DNA from 2 places in the Catellatospora aurea genome. Region 1 is predicted to be linked to the other one. Evidence: riboswitches for the same ligand, from Rfam matches in the RefSeq annotation. Region 1 holds a riboswitch; the other holds the start of a gene.
What was found. Region 1 has a riboswitch for ZMP and ZTP ahead of ACFQO7_RS33670 (bifunctional 5,10-methylenetetrahydrofolate dehydrogenase/5,10-methenyltetrahydrofolate cyclohydrolase). Riboswitches for the same ligand answer to the same signal wherever they lie in the genome.
Positions count from the first base shown of each region.

Region 2: another riboswitch for ZMP and ZTP. It lies ahead of ACFQO7_RS01220 (glycine hydroxymethyltransferase); the one in region 1 lies ahead of ACFQO7_RS33670 (bifunctional 5,10-methylenetetrahydrofolate dehydrogenase/5,10-methenyltetrahydrofolate cyclohydrolase).

Region 1 is NZ_JBHTAC010000056.1:30,961-39,048, forward strand. Features, by position in the region: gene ACFQO7_RS33655 (HIT family protein) at 1-229, shown strand, start outside; gene ACFQO7_RS33660 (hypothetical protein) at 471-1,022, shown strand; gene ACFQO7_RS33665 (MOSC domain-containing protein) at 1,019-1,846, opposite strand; gene ACFQO7_RS33670 (bifunctional 5,10-methylenetetrahydrofolate dehydrogenase/5,10-methenyltetrahydrofolate cyclohydrolase) at 1,843-2,715, opposite strand; ZMP/ZTP riboswitch at 2,728-2,809, opposite strand; gene ACFQO7_RS33675 (ATP-binding cassette domain-containing protein) at 3,037-4,227, shown strand; gene ACFQO7_RS33680 (calcium/sodium antiporter) at 4,360-5,334, shown strand; gene ACFQO7_RS33685 (ABC transporter ATP-binding protein) at 5,442-6,365, shown strand; gene ACFQO7_RS33690 (ABC transporter permease subunit) at 6,346-7,131, shown strand; gene ACFQO7_RS33695 (PucR family transcriptional regulator) at 7,199-8,088, shown strand, end outside.
Region 2 is NZ_JBHTAC010000001.1:250,923-259,010, reverse strand. Features, by position in the region: gene ACFQO7_RS01235 (GntR family transcriptional regulator) at 1-344, shown strand, start outside; gene ACFQO7_RS01230 (YciI family protein) at 392-733, shown strand; gene ACFQO7_RS01225 (glycoside hydrolase family 15 protein) at 908-2,725, shown strand; ZMP/ZTP riboswitch at 2,791-2,881, shown strand; gene ACFQO7_RS01220 (glycine hydroxymethyltransferase) at 2,911-4,344, shown strand; gene ACFQO7_RS01215 (hypothetical protein) at 4,447-4,818, shown strand; gene ACFQO7_RS01210 (PQQ-dependent sugar dehydrogenase) at 4,884-7,658, opposite strand; gene ACFQO7_RS01205 (hypothetical protein) at 7,846-8,088, opposite strand, start outside.

The DNA.
Region 1 (8,088 bases):
GATCGCTCGCGCGGTGGGCGAGGTGACGCGGCCGGAGCGCACCTATCTGCTGTCGCTGGGGAGCATGCAGGGAAACGCGCACGTCCACTGGCATGTCGTGCCGCTGCCGCCCGGTGTGCCATACGAGAAGCAGCAATATCACGCGCTGATGGCCGAGAACGGCATCCTGAACCACGGCCCGGAGCAGATCTCCGACATGGCGGCGCGGATCCGCGCCGCACTCGGCTGAACTCCTGCGGCTCCCTCAGTCCCCGCCGCGCGCGTCGGGTGGGTCGCTGACGATGGCGCGCCTGACGGCTTCGTAAGCCGTGTCGGCCAGGCCTGAGTCGCGGTCGTCCCGTGGCATCGCGAGCAGCGTGAGCACCACCCCTGTGCCGGCTCAGGGGCCTTGCACTGTGCCCGATCCCCGTCCTGAGGCGTGTTTCGTCATATCGGGCTGGTGGGATGCGCCCCTCCCCTACGCTCGCGGCGTGAAGGGGTTCGCTCGGCGGGAGTTCCAGCTGATGCTGCTGCGGCGGATGTCCGACTTCCAGCCGGAACTGGTGGAGGCCGCGTGCGCCGAGCTGTCGGCTTCGCACACCGAGTACATGACAGCGCACAACCGGTGGCAGACGATGCTGCGGTCGCGGTCGGCGCCCAAAGGGCTGCTGCTGTACGAGGCGGTGCTGGGCCCGGCCGACGAGCGGCGGCAGGTGCCCTACGGCGATGCGGTGCTGACGGCGCACCGCTGGCGGCTGGCCGGCCTGTGGCCGGAGCTGCGCTGGGAGGCGCTCGTGGGCACGGAGGACTTCGTGCTGCACGGGTGGCTGGTGCGGGCGGCGGGGGCACCGGTGCCGGCGCTGGGTCCGGTCGCCGGGCTGGCCCCGTGGTCCTGTGTCGTCGACGACGTGCTGGCCCGGTTCCCGCAGGCACGTCAACGCGACCCGGAGGTGCCGGCCCGGTGGGGTGTCGACGTGACCGACGGCGACATCGTGCACCGGCTGCTGTTCGTGCACGGGCTGCTGCAGCAGGTGACGTCCTAGACCTCGACGGTGTCGCCGGGTCGGACGCGGCCAGGCTGCAGGACCTGTGCGTAGACGCCGGCGCAGGGCTGCGGGCCGAGGGCGGGCAGCGGCACGACCCGGTGGTGTCGGGCCAGCACCCGCAGCGCGTCGGGGTCGTGGGGCAGGTCGCCGTGGGCCAGGGACGGCACCGCGCAGCGGGGCGTCGCGACGATGACCCGCAGCACCAGGTCGTCGCCGATGCGCAGGTCGCGGCCGACCCAGTCGTCCTCGGCGAAGCCGTCGCCGGGCAGGTCGACGACGATGTTCGGCCGGTAGCGGCGCGCGTCGGCGCGGCGGGCCGGATGCAGCGCGGCGACGGCGCGCACGGTCGCCGTGGTCAGCAGGTGAACGGGCGCGAAGTCGAAGAAGGTGCCCGGGGCCGCGCCGCCCAGGGTGCTGGTGACCAGCGGCACGGCCGCGCCGACGCCGTCGCGCAGGACGGCGTCGGGGTCGGCGCGGTCGAGCTGGGCCTGCTCCGGCGGGGTCGCGGTGAGGGCGACGTCGCGTCCGAGCAGCGCCGACATGGTTTCGGCGGCGGCCGGGTCGGTGCTGTGCACGTCGAGGCCGCGGCCGGTGATCCGCACACCGTCGGCGTCGGTCGCGGCGGTGAGGGTCAGCAGCCGCTGCCAGAGCCGGGGATGTTTGGCGCTGGCGACACGGCCGCTGCCGGTGTCGATCACGGCGAGGGCGCGGTCGCCGGCCACGCCGGTCTCGGTCACGTCGGCTACGGCGAGCTGCTCGCCGAGCAGGGACTTGACCGGGTAGCGGTGCAGCGCGGCGACCTGCGCCCTCGCCGCGGTCACGGGTGGGCCCGCTCGGCGGCCGCGACGACGTTGCGGAACAGCATCGCCACGGTGGTCGGGCCTACGCCACCGACACGAGGCGTGATCGCCCCGGCGACGCCGGCGACCGACTCGTCGACGTCGGGCAGGATACGGCGGCCTTCGTAGCGCACCCCGCCGCCGACGACGACCGCACCGGGCTTGACGTGCTCGGGCTGGATGATGCCGGGCACACCGGCGGCGGCGATGAGGATGTCGGCGCGGCGGGTGTAGCGGGCCCAGTCCTTGACGCCGGTGTGCACGACGGTCACGGCGGCGTCGGCGGTGGGGCGCTTCTGCGCCAGCAGCATCGCCAGGGGCCGGCCCAGGGTCGCGCCGCGGCCGAGGATGACGACCTCCCGGCCGGCGACGCCGATGTCGTAGTGGGCCAGCAGCGCCTCGATGCCGGCGGGAGTGCAGGGCAGCGGGCCGGGGATGCCGAGGGCGAGCCGGCCCATGTTGACCGGGTGCATGCCGTCGACGTCCTTGTCGGGGTCCATGGCCTGCAGCGCGGCGTTGTAGTCCAGGTGCCCCGGGATCGGGTACTGCACGAGCATGCCGTGCACGGCCGGGTCGTCGTTCCAGGCGGTGATGACCCGCTGCACGTCGGCCTGGGTCGCGGTGGCGGGCAGGTGCTCGTGCGGGGACGCGAAGCCCAGCGCGGCGGCCTGCTGCTGCTTGATGCGGATGTAGCCGGCGCTGGCGTCGTCGTCGCCGACCAGCAGGGTGGCCAGGCTCGCGGTGACGCCGCGGGCGCGCAGGGCGGCCGAGCGGGCGGCGACGTCGGCGAGGACCTGGTCGGCGACGGGTTTGCCGGGCAGCAGCCGGGCGGTGGTGGTGGTCGCGGACATGCGGCTCCTTCACGCGGTCGCCCAGGCGGTCGGCTTCCGCGGTGGCTCCCCGATGGTCGTTCCCATCCTCTTGCCGCCGGTCGCAACATTCGCCACACAGCATGCCTCACCCGTTCCCGGTGGCGGCAACCGCGGCCTGCCGGACCGGGATTGTGGACGTGGACGCCTGGTCCTATCGTGGATCCCGGTGTGCCGGGAAGCCTGGTCGGCGGTGTGGTTCCGTGACGATCAGGAGGGCCGATGTCGCACATTGGGCGTTGTCATGGCGGTCGCCGTGGCCGATGAGCTGAGGATCAGGCTGCGTGCCCACGCCGGTGCCTGGTGCCACCGCTGCGCCCGTCGACCACGACCATCCGCATGCTGCTGGGCATGGTCAGACCGAGCGCCGGCACCGTCACGGTGCTCGGACAGCGGCTGGGACCCGGCACCGGAACCGCGGTCTGGGCGCAGGTCGGCTACCTGGTCGAGGCACCGTCGGCGTACCCGGACCTGACGGTGCGGGAGAACCTGCGCATCGCCGCGCGGCTGCACGGCCTGCCCGGCCGGGGCCACGTCGACGAGGCGATCGACCGGCTCGGCCTGGCCGCCTACGCCGGCCGCAAGGCCGGCAAGCTGTCGCTGGGCAACCTGCAGCGCCTGGGCCTGGCCAAGGCGCTGCTGCACCGGCCCCGGCTGCTGGTCCTCGACGAGCCGGCCAACGGCCTGGACCCGGCCGGGGTGGTGGAGATCCGGGCCCTGCTGCGCGAGCTCGCCGACACCGGGACCGCGGTCCTGCTGTCCAGCCACCTGCTGGCAGAGGTCGCGCGGCTGGCCGACCGGGTCGGCGTCATCCACCACGGACGCCTGCTGCGCGAACTCGACGCGGCGCAGCTCGCCGCCGAGCAGCGCCGGACGTTGCACGTCGCCGCCCGTGACAACGCCGCGGCGGCTGCCGCGCTGCGCGCGGGCGGATACCGGCCGCGGGCGGTCGGCGGGTTCGTCATCTTCGGCGTCGTCACGATCTGGGTGTTCGGCCGCGAGTTCAGCGACCGGACGGCCAAGGACCTGCTCGCCCTGCCGACGTCGCGCACCGCGGTCGTCACGGCGAAGTTCGTGCTGATCACCGGCTGGTGCCTGGCGCTGACGGCGCAGCTGTACGTGCTGGGACTGCTCATCGGGGCGGGTCTCGGCCTGCCCGGCTGGTCGGCGGCGGTCGCCGGTGAGGGCCTGGTGCGGCTGCTGGCCGTGGCGGCGATGGGTGTGGTGCTGACGTTCCCGCTGGCACTGGCCGCCTGCGCCGGACGCGGATACCTCGCCGCGGTCGGGGCGATGTTCCTGGCGGTCTTCTGCGCGCAGGTCATCGCCGCGCTCGGGTACGGGCACCTGTTCGCCTGGTCGGTGCCGGCTCTGGTCAGCGGTGTCGCCGGCAGCGAGCACGTCCCGGTGGGGACGATCGGCTACCTGAGCGTCGTGCTCGTCGGCGCCGCCGGAGCACTGGGCACGGTCGGGTGGTGGCACCGCGCGGACCACTGAGGGCGCCCGCGGCGGATCGCCGGCCGCGCGTCGCGGGTGCGAGCGCGGGTGGGCCACGGTGTGGGCCGGTGTGCCGGGAAGTCTGGTCGGCGAGCAAGTCCCGTAGACCCGACCCCTTCCTGGGAGGCCACCGTGATCACGCAGATCCTGCTCGCCGTCGCCGGCCTGGTCCTGCTGACCTTCGCCGCCGACCATCTGGTGCTCGGGGCGTCGCGGCTGGCGGCTCGGCTGCGGATCAGCCCGGTGGTGGTCGGTGTCGTGGTCATCGGGCTGGGCACGAGCGCGCCCGAGTTCCTGGTGTCGGCGCTGGCCGCCGCGCGTGGCGACACCGGTATCGCGGTCGGCAACATCGTCGGGTCCAACATCTTGAACCTGACGCTGATCCTCGGCGTCGCCGCGCTGATCGCGCCGTTGGCGGTCGACTCGGCGGTCATCCGCCGGGAGGTGCCGCTGGCGGTCGGGTCGGTGGCCGTGTTCGCGGTGGCGGCACTGGCCGGGTTGTCGCCGCTGACGGCGCTGCTGCTGTCGGCTGCCGCGGCGGCGGCGTTGTTCGTGCTGGTCCGATGGGCCAGGGGCGGTGGCAACCAAGAACTGATCGCCGAGGTCGCGGGGTTCGAGGCCGAGGGCGAGGCCGTGATCGTCGCGCCGGTCAAGCGCTCGGCGGCGTGGTTCGAGCCGCTGCGCACCGTGCTGGGGCTGGCCGGTGTCCTGGCCGGGGCGCAGCTGCTGGTCGCCAACGCCTCGGTGATCGCCGCGCAGTTGGGCGTGCCGCAGCTCGTCATCGGGTTCACGCTGGTGGCGCTCGGCACGTCGCTGCCCGAGCTGGTCACCACGATCCAGGCGCAACGGCGCGGCGAGACCGACCTGGTCGTCGGGAACCTGTTCGGCAGCAACCTGTTCAACAGCCTGGCCGGCGGCGCGTTCATCGGCTTCGCGGCCGGTGCGGACCGTCCGGGCACCGCCACGGTCGCGCTGCTGTCGGCGATGGTGTTCACCGCGCTGCTGGCATGGGCGCTGCTGCGGCGCGGGCTGCGCCTGACCCGTGCCGACGGCGCGGTGCTGCTCGGCGCGTACGCCCTGACGCTGCCGCTGCTGCTGGCCGGCTGAGCAGCGCGGATCTGCCCACATTGCCGGGTCCCGGCAATGTGGGCGGGCCCAAGTCGGCCGAGTCCGGACCTGGAACCTGCGAGGGGACACAGCGGATGCTGTGGAGCATGACCGACGACATCGCCGTTCGAGCCGAGGACTTGACCAAGTTCTACGGCTCCCGCCGCGGCATCGAGGGCCTCGACCTGGAGGTCCGCACCGGGGAGGTGATGGGTTTCCTCGGCCCCAACGGGGCCGGCAAGACCACCACCATCCGGCTGCTGCTGGACTTCCTGCGCCCCACCCGAGGCCGCGCCGCCGTCCTGGGCATGGACCCCCGACGGGACAAGGCGACCCTGCACCGCCACATCGGCTACCTGCCTGGCGAGCTCGCCTTCCCCGGCCGGGAGAAGGCCGCCGACCTGCTGCGCTTCTTCGCCGACGCGCGCGGCGGCGTGGCCTGGCAGACAGTGACCGGGCTGGCCGAACGCCTGGAACTGGACCTGTCCCGGCCGATCCACACCCTGTCCAAGGGCAACAAGCAGAAGGTCGGCCTGGTGCAGGCGTTCATGCACTCCCCCGCGCTGCTGATCCTCGACGAGCCCACCAGCGGCCTGGACCCCCTGATGCAGCAGGAGTTCCTCGCCCTGGTCCGGGAGGCGCGCGCGGCCGGGCAGACGGTGTTCATGTCCTCGCACGTGCTCGCCGAGGTGCAGCAGACCGCCGACCGGGTCGCGATCGTCCGCGACGGGCGGCTTGCCGCCGTCGAACGCGTCGAGTCCCTGGGCCGCCGGGCCGTACGCACCGTCGAGATCCACTTCGACGGGCCGGTCGACGCCGCGGAGTTCGCGGCGCTGCCCGGCGTCAGCGACGTGACGGTGTCCGGGCCGGTGCTGCGCTGCACCGTCGACGGCCGTCTCGACCCGCTGGTCAAAGCCGCCGCCCGGCACGAGGTCGTCGACCTGCTGTCGGCCGAGCCGGACCTCGAAGAGACGTTCCTCAGCTTCTACTACCAGTCCGAAGGAGCCGGCGATGTCACCGCTGGTGCGTAAGACCTGGCGCGATGACCGCCGCGCCATCATCGGGTGGGCGCTCGGCATCGCCGCGTTCACCGTGATCTACACCTCGTTCTATGCCAACCTCCAGGGCGCCGCCGAACTCAAGGACGACGCGCTCCCGCCTGGCATGAAGGATTTCCTGTCCATCCAGGACATGACCTCCGGCGCCGGATACCTGCAGGCCACCGTCTACAGCCTCGTCGGGCCGCTGCTGGTCGTGATGGCGGCGCTGATCCTCGCCGTACGCACCATCCCCCGTCCCGAGGAGGACGGCGGCATCGAACTGCTGATGGTCAACCCGCTGTCGCGGCGGGCGTTCGCCGCCCAGCGGCTGCTGGCCACGTTCCTGGCCGTGACGGTGCTGGCCGCGATCCCGCTGGTCCTGGTGCTGGCCATCGCGCCCGGTGTCGGCATCGACGTGCCCGCGACCAACATCGCCGCCGCCTCGGCCGGGCTGATCGGGCTCGCCTGGTGCTTCCTGGGTATCGCGTTCGCGGTCGGCGCGGCCACCGGCAGACGCAGCCTGGCCCTGTCGGTCACCGGCGCACTGGCCGTGGGCACCTACATCCTGCGCGGCATGTCCGGCGTGATCGACGGCGGGGCATGGCTGAAGTGGCTGTCACCGTTTCACTACTTCATCGGAACCGATCCCCTGCACACCGGCTGGCACCCCACCCACCTGCTCGTCCTCGTCGCGGTCGGCGCGGCCGGGGCGGTCGTGGGGATCGCCACGTTCGACCGCCGCGACGTCGGCGTCTGAACCCCGTGCCGCGGACAGCGGACGGCCCGCCCGCCGTTCGCTGTCCGCCCACCCCGAGGACCCGGACATGACCGAGGAAAGCACCTGGCTGGCCGGCGCCTGCGCGGCGCTGCTCGACGACGCGGCCACCCCGCAGGCATCCGCCGACCGGCGCGCGGCCGTCGCCGCCACCGCGCTCGGCGCGCGCGCCGCGGCCGCGTCGATCACGATCGCCACCGCCCTGGACACACTGCTGGCCGTCGCCGAGCAGCGATGGGCCGCCGGTGGCCTGACGAGCGCACCCGGCGAACCCGGCGCGCTGCTGTCGCGGCTGCGTACGGCCGTCGCGGGCGTCCTGGACGGCTACCACGGCAGCGCCCGCGACGAAGCGGATCTCCGCGAGACCGAACGCGCCGCGTTCGTCGACGACCTGCTGGCGACCCACCCCGATCCGGGCAGCCTGGCCGCCCGCGCCCAGCGCTACGGGATCCGCCTGTCCGGGCAGCACATGGTCATCGTCGCCCGCGCGCCGGGGCTTCCGCCGTCGGCCGTGCACGCCGTCGACGACGCGCTGGCCGCCCGGTTCGGCGCCGCCAACATCCTCACCAGCTCCCGTGACGGGCAGCTGATCTGCGTCTGCGCCGGCGGGCTGCGCGGCGTGCCCGCCGAACTGGCCCGGCACCTGCATCCGCACCTGCCCGCCGGCGCCTGGCAGATCGCCGTCGGGCGCACCCATCCCGGCCTGGCCGGGCTGGCCACGTCGCTGGACGAGGCCCGCAACGCCCTGTACCTGGCCGACCGGCTCGGGTTCACGACCCCGGTCCTGCACGCCGCCGACCTGCTGGTCTTCCCGGTGCTGCTGCGCGACCGCGACGCGATCACCGACCTGGTCGCCACCGTGCTCGGCCCGCTCACCGCGGCCCGCGGCGGCGCCCAGCCGTATCTGGACACCCTGGCCGTGCTGTTCGACAACGAGGG
Region 2 (8,088 bases), on a different contig from region 1:
CGGGCATCGCCACGCAGATCGCCGAGGGGACGCTGGCCCCGGGCGCGCACCTGCCGACGATCCGGCAGCTCGCCGCGGACGTCGGCCTGGCCGTGAACACCGTGGCTCGCGCCTACCGGGAGCTGGAGGCCGCGGGCCTGGTGGTGAGCCGGGTCCGGCACGGCACCACGGTCGCCGAGCGCCGCCCCGACCTGCCGCCCGCCGAGGCGATGGCCCGGCTCGACGAGGCCGCGCGGGGCTACCGCGCCGCGGCCCGCGCGCTCGGGGCCAGCCTGGACGGCGCGATCCAGGCACTGCGCCGGGTCGAGGCGGAGCAACCGTCGCCCGACCGCACCCGCGCCTGACCCCGTCCGCTGCGGGGCGGGTCCGGCGGCCGGGCACACTGTGCCGCATGGAACTTGAGTCCTTCGAGCTGGTCATGCTGCGCCGCCCGGCGAATCCGCCCGAGTACGACGACGTGGAGTCCGCGCGCATCCAGGCGGAGCACCTGGCGTACCTGTCCGGGCTGCGCGCGTCGGGCCACGTGGTCACCAACGGCCCGGTGATCGAGCCTGCCGACGAGTCGCTGCGCGGCCTGGTCTTCTTCCGCACCGGCTCGCTGGACGAGGCCCGCCGCCTGGCCGAGCAGGACCCGGCGGTCCGCGCCGGCCGCCTCGTGGCCGACGTGATGACCTGGTGGTGCCCGCCCGGCACGATGGCCGCCCCCGGCCGGACGATCACCCTGCCCGACTGACCAGCGCTCGATCCCGCTCAAGATCGCTCGACTTGCCAGGCGGGTGGCGAATGGCTGCTCAAGATACGCACCGGTGCCAGGCAATTCGAGCGATCTCGACGCGGCGGCGGGGGCGGCCCGGGCCTGTGCGGGCTAAGTGCGGTGGGTGGGGCATACCGGTCATATGCTGGCGGTGTGGGGGACGGGGGAACCGACGGCCGCTACCTGGCGATCGCCGATCACGGGCTGATCGGCGACATGCGCAGCGTGGCGCTGGTGGGCGTGAACGGGACCATCGACTGGTACTGCTGCCCGCGGTTCGACTCGCCGAGCGTCTTCGGCGCGCTGCTGGACGCCGACCGCGGCGGTCGGTTCGAGCTGGCCGCCGCCGTCCCGGCGCAGACCAAGCAGTTCTACTTCCCGGACACCAACGTCCTGATCACCCGCTTCTACGCCTACGACGGGGTGGGAGAGATCCAGGACTTCATGCCGATCGTCGGCGACCCCACCGAGGCGGACCGGCACCGGCTGATCCGGCGCGTGATCTGCGTACGCGGCAAGCTGCCCTTCACCGCGCTGGTCGCGCCCCGGTTCGACTACGGCCGCCGGGCGCACACGCTGCGGCGCGAGGGCGACCGGGTGCTGTTCAGCTGCGACGTGCTGACGTTGGCCCTGACCAGCAGTGTCGAGGTCGCCATCGAGGACGGCGACGCGCGGGCGGAGTTCACCCTCGGCGAGGGCGAGACGGCCGTGTTCGCGCTGGACCGGGTCTCCGACCGGGTGCAGCCCCGGTCGTGCCCGCTGGCCGAGGCGGAGGAGCAGTTCACGCAGACCGTGCGCTACTGGCGGCACTGGCTGTCGACCTCGCACTACCGGGGTCGGTGGCGGGAGATGGTGAACCGCTCCGTGCTGACGCTGAAGCTGCTGACGTACGCGCCGACGGGGGCGATCGTCGCGGCCGCCACGACGAGCCTGCCGGAGCAGATCGGCGGGGAGCGCAACTGGGACTACCGCTACGTGTGGATCCGCGACGCCGCGTTCTGCCTGTACGGGATGCTGCGGCTCGGCTTCACCGAGGAGGCGGCGGCGTTCATGGACTTCCTGGACCGCCACGTGGCGCTGCGCGGCGACGGACCAGACGGCCCGCTGCAGATCATGTACGGCATCGACGGCCGCACCGAGCTGCCCGAGGAGGAGCTGCCGCACCTGGAGGGATACCGCTGCTCGGGTCCGGTGCGCATCGGCAACAACGCGGTGGGCCAGCTGCAACTGGACATCTACGGCGCCTTGATCGACTCGATCTACCTGTACGACAAGTGGGCGCACCCGATCTCCAGCGACCGCTGGGAGGAGGTGACCGGGCTGGTCGACTGGGTGTGCGGCAACTGGGACCGGCCCGACGAGGGCATCTGGGAGACCCGAGGCGGCCGCCGGAACTTCCTCTACTCGCGGCTGATGTGCTGGGTGGCCATCGAACGGGCGATCCGCATGGCCACGCACCGCGGCCTGCCGGCGAACCTGCCCCACTGGCGGCAGACCCGCGACGACATCTACCACCAGATCATGCGCAAGGGCTTCTCGTCGGACCGGCAGGCGTTCGTGCAGCACGAGGATGCCGAGGTGCTGGACGCGGCGCTGCTGATGATGCCGATGGCGAAGTTCGTCTCGCCGACCGACCCCAAGTGGCTGTCCACCCTGGACGCCCTCGCCGAGGACCTGGTCTCCGACTCCCTGGTCTACCGCTACGACCCCGCGGTCAGCCCCGACGGCCTGCGCGGCGTGGAAGGCACCTTCTCCATGTGCTCCTTCTGGTACGTCGAGGCCCTGTCCCGCGCCGGCCGCCTCGACGAGGCCCGCCTGGCCTTCGAGAAGATGCTCACCTACGCCAATCACGTCGGCCTGTTCGCCGAGCAGATCGGCAAGACGGGAGAGCAGCTCGGCAACTTCCCCCAGGCCTTCACCCACCTCTCCCTCATCTCCGCCGCCTACAACCTCGACCGCGCCCTCGGCTGACCGCCCGCCATGTGGGCGGGGACGGTGCGGCGGCAGGCGCGGACCGGGCCGGGTTGTTAGGCTGGGGACTGGGCCGTGACTGGCGCGCTGGGATGGGTCACCATCGGGGAGCGGCTCCGTCATCGTGACGCTGTGCCGTGCGCCTGGGCCTCTTCCGTATCGTCCAGGAGGTCCGCATGTCTGACGTGTCCCTGTCCAGCGAGTCTCTGGCCTACCGCCACGCGCTGGATGCCATCCGTGCCGTCGAGCCGGCCGTCGCCGCGGCGATCGGCGCGGAGCTGCACGACCAGCGCGAGTCGCTCAAGTTGATCGCCAGCGAGAACTACGCCTCGCCCGCGACGCTGCTGGCCATGGGCAACTGGTTCAGCGACAAGTACGCCGAGGGCACCGTCGGCCGGCGTTTCTACGCCGGCTGCAAGAACGTCGACACGGTCGAGGCGCTGGCCGCCGAGCACGCCCGAGAGCTGTTCGGCGCGCAGCACGCGTACGTGCAGCCGCACTCGGGCATCGACGCCAACCTGGTCGCCTTCTGGGCCGTGCTCGCCCAGCGGGTGGAGAGCCCGGCGCTGGCCAAGGCGCAGGCCCGCCACGTCAACGACCTCAACGAGGCCGACTGGGCGGCACTGCGCCGCGAGCTGGGCGACCAGCGCATGCTGGGCATGTCCCTGGACGCGGGCGGCCACCTCACGCACGGCTTCCGCCCGAACATCTCCGGCAAGATGTTCGAGCAGCGCAGCTACGGCACCGACCCGGCGACGGGCCTGGTCGACTACGACGCGCTGGCCAAGTCGGCGCGCGAGTTCCGGCCGCTGATCATCGTCGCGGGCTACTCGGCGTACCCGCGGCTGGTGAACTTCCGGATCATGCGGGAGATCGCCGACGAGGTCGGCGCGACCCTGATGGTCGACATGGCGCACTTCGCGGGCCTGGTCGCGGGCAAGGTGCTGACCGGCGACTTCGACCCGATCCCGCACGCGCAGATCGTCACCACCACCACGCACAAGTCGCTGCGCGGCCCGCGCGGCGGCATGGTGCTGTGCCAGTCCGAGCTGGCCGAGCAGGTCGACCGCGGCTGCCCGATGGTGCTCGGCGGCCCGCTGCCGCACGTCATGGCGGCCAAGGCGGTTGCGCTGGCCGAGGCCCGCCGGCCGGAGTTCCGCGACTACGCCCAGCGCATCGTCGACAACGCCAACGCGCTGGCCGAGGGTCTGCTGCGGCGCGGCGCGAAGCTGGTCACCGGCGGCACCGACAACCACCTGGTGCTGCTGGACGTGTCGTCGTACGGCATCACCGGCCGCCAGGCCGAGTCGGCGCTGCTCGACTCGAACATCGTCACCAACCGCAACGCGGTGCCGCAGGACGCGAACGGCGCCTGGTACACCTCCGGCATCCGGCTGGGCACGCCCGCGCTGACCACGCGCGGCCTGGGCACGGCCGAGATGGACCAGATCGCCGAGCTGATCCACACCGTGCTGGCGGGCACCACCCAGGGCACCACGAACGGCAAGCCGTCCAAGGCCGCGTACGTGCTGGCCGACGGCGTCGCCGACCGGGTCGCCGGGCAGACCACCGACCTGCTCAAGGGCTTCCCGCTCTACCCGACGATCGACCTGGGCTGATCATCGCGAAAGGCGCGGGGGCTACCCCGCGCTTTTCCATGCCCGCCGGCGGCGGGCTCCTGACGGTGCGCGGCGCTGGCGCGAGACGTCTACATTGACCCGATGGAGTCAATGATCCTTCTCTTCGTCGTGCTGGCGTTCATCGTCCTGGTCGTGGCCGGGATCGCCGCCGCGGTCATCGCGGCGACGCGCGGCGCGAACCGGGGGCAGGCAAGCAAGCGCCGTCCCGGTGGGTACCACGGCCCCGTGCACACCTCGTCCGGCGACCCGGTGTGGACCGACGAGCACACCTGGCAGCACAACGTCGGCAGCGGCGGTTCGTCGAGCGACTCGGGCAGCGGCTGGTCGAGTGGCGGCTCCGACTCCGGTAGCGGCGGCGGCTGGTCCGGCGGCGGCGCCGATTCGAGCGGCAGTTCGTTCGGCGGCGGTGGCGGCGGCAGCGATTCGAGCAGCAGCAGTAGCAGCAGTTCCTGATCGGGTACGCGGAAAGGCCCCGTCCCGCCTCGCGGCGGGAACGGGGCCTTCGTCCTTCGGGAGCGTCAGCGCTTGGCGGGCGCCCCGCCGACCTTGTCGACCGCGATCAGCGAGAACTTGTCGTTGACGTCCGCGCCGACGAAGGTGACGTCACCTGCCTTGTAGTAGCGGCAGATGCCCACGTCGAGCACGACCGGCTTGGTGCCGTGCTCGCAGGCGACCGCCCGGTGCCCCGGGGCGACCTGCAGCGAGCTGATGTTGTCGTTGCCGGCCCCGTCGAGGTCGCCGCGCGACGCCTCGAAGATGCCCAGGCCCAGGCCGGACTTGCCGCCCTTGAAGGCCTGGTCGGCGTACGCGGTGGCGTTCGCGCCCTTGACCGGCTCACCCGAGACGAGCAGCAGCGAGATGTTCTCGTCCAGGTCGGTGCCGGTCAGCGTGTGCTCGCCCGGCGGGAACGACCGGCAGCGGCCCAAGGTGGCCACGCCGGTCCCGGTGCTGCCGTCACCGGCGCAGGCCACGGCCCGGTAGCCGGGCTCCAGGCGCAGCGAGGTGATCGCGTTGTCGCCGACCTCGGCCAGCTCGCCGCGGGTGCCCTCGTACACCCCGGTCTCGAAGCTCTGGCTCTTGCCCTTGGCCTTGGCCTCCGAGAACACGGTCAGCGGCGGCCCGACGACGCCGATCAGCGAGATCTTGTCGTTGAGCGCGCCGACGGTGGCGTGCTCGCCGCTGCCGAGGATGCGGCAGACGCCGAGGGCGCCGCCCGCGGCGGAGCGGTCCTTGTCGCAGGCGATCAGCCGGTATCCCGCGCCGACCTTCAGCGAGCTGATCGAGGTGTTCTCGCCGCCGGTGAGCTCGCCCGCGACCGACTCGTGCATGCCCGCGCCGAGCGGCTGGGCCGTGCCCTTGAGGCCGGTCTCGCCGTAGCCGAGCACGCCCTTGCCCTCGACCGGGCCGCCGAAGACGGCCAGCGACGAGAGCTTGTCGTTGAAGTCGCCGAGCGAGCCGTGCTCGCCGGGCCCGAAGTAGCGGCAGCTGCCCAGGTCGGGCGCGGTCGCCGGGCTGTCGCAGGCGACGACCCGGTAGCCGCCGGCCACCCGCAGGGAGCTGGCGGTGTTGTCCTTGACCTTGCCGAACGCGGTGGCGTCGAAGATCCCGGTGCCCAGGCCCTTCGGGTCGCCCTTGAAGCCGCTGTCGGAGTACAGCGTCACCGGCGAGCCGGTGTCCTTGCGCACGTAGCGCACCCGCAGGATCTTCGCGCCGGAGTCGGTGGCGTCGCCGATCTTCGTGTACAGCGTGGTGAAGTAGAGGCCGTCCGGCCCCGGGGCCATGCCGCCGACGCTGGTCTTGCCGCTGCCGGTGTACTCGATCAGGGTCTTCGGGTCGTCGACGGAGCCGTCCTCGTTGAACGAGAACTCGACGATCTTCTTACCGCGCCGCTGCGGGCCGCTGGCGTACGTCGGGCCGCTCAGCGACACGAACGCGTTGTTGTACTTCTCCTGCGGGAATCCCGCCGCGTGGTAGACGCTCGGCTCGGTGAACGTGATGCCGACCGGACCCTGGGTCTCCTTCCAGTTGTAGAGGGCGTTCTTGGTCAGGCCGCTCGCGCCGCCGGTCCAGTGGTAGCGCCCGCCCTTGGTGATCCGGGCGAACCGGTCGTTGACCGAGGGCCCGTTCTCCACGGAGTAGTGCTGGCCGTCGGCCTGCCGCCACGCGCCGCCGAACGGGTTGCGCAGCCCGTACGCCCAGATGTAGTCCTTGGCCTGGAACTTGCCCGTGCCCTTGTAGAACGGGTTGTCGCTGGGTGCGGTGCCGTCCAGGTTCATCCGCAGCACCTTGCCGCGGAACGAGTCCATGTCCTCGGCGGTGTCGGCGATGAAGCCGTCGCCCATGTGCACGTAGAGCTTGCCGTCCGGGCCGATGGTCAGGTTCGAGATCTGGTGCGAGGTCGACTGCTCCTCGCCCGGCGCCTTGAAGATCGTGGTCTTGGTGGCGGCGGTCAGGCCGCCGTCCTCGCTGTGGAAGCGAACGATCTTGGGCAGCAGGTCGCCGTCGTCCTTGTACAGCATCGACACGAACAGGTCGCCGGTCTTCGGCTCGATCACGATGCCGGTCACGCCCATCTCGCCGGTGCCCGGGAACTGGGCGCTCGGGTCGAAGTCGAGCAGGTCGTCGGCGTACGTGTGCTTCTTGAAGTCGCCGGTGACGACGCGCACGCGGCCGTACAGCTCGGTGACGTAGAACAGCGGTTTCGTCAGATCGCCCGAGAAGTTCGGGACCATCGCGATGTTCACCGGCAGCGCCAGGTCGCCGGTGACCTCCTCGACCACGAAGCCGGGCTGGTGGATCTTCCAGTCGCCCGCGCCGGGCAGCGGCTTGCGCTCGACGTCGGTCTTGAACGGCCGGGTGGAGTACGCGCTCCACGCGCCGCTCGCGTCGCGGTGCCGCACCCGCAGCGTGTAGTTCTTGTCCGGGATCAGGTCCTTGCGGCCGGTGAACGAGTTCTCGAACACCCCGTCGCCCAGGTGCACGTGCACCCGGCCGGTGCCGCTGGCGCAGGAGTCGAACCAGACCCGCTCGCCGGAGCCGGCGTTGCCGGCCCAGATCTCCCAGTCGGTGCACAGGTGGGCGTCGCCGGCGTCGTTGTTCTGCATCGCCCGTGTCTCCATGTGCACGTCGGCGGCGCTGAGCAGTCGGTTGTCCTTCTCCGGTTCGGTGATGAGCGGGGCCGCGGGACCCGCGGCGCGGGCGGCGACCGGGGCCGGGGCGGCCGCGGTGCCGAACATCAGGACGGCCGACAGCAGCGAAGTGCCGAGCGCGCCTGCTCTCCATCCGTTATTCATGCTGGATATGCCTCCTGAAATGTCAACAAATGCGACAAACCAGGTCAGGCTACCTATAGCGCAGGGTGGTATAAAGCGCACGCGCCGAGCGGGACGTCGATGGACATGCGATGGGACCAGCAGGGGTGCGTCCTGCTGGTCCCACTCAGATAGCGCCGGGCGTCGCCGCCATGTCACGCGCCCGCCGTCAGCTGTCCTTCGTCTTCCTCGCCGATGGGGCGGGATGGGCCTTGCTCGGCTTCGGCGAGGGCCCGTTGCCGGGATTGGCGGTGGGGCGGCCCGCGTTCGCTGCGGTCAGCGCGGTGCAGTAGTCCGTCAGGTCCTGCCCGGCCGCGGCCGCGACCAGCGGGGCGTAGGTCGGGCTGTCCGTGGCCTTCGGCTTGTCCTTGTCGGCCGTGGCCAGGAACGAGCGGCACAGTCCGTGCACGTT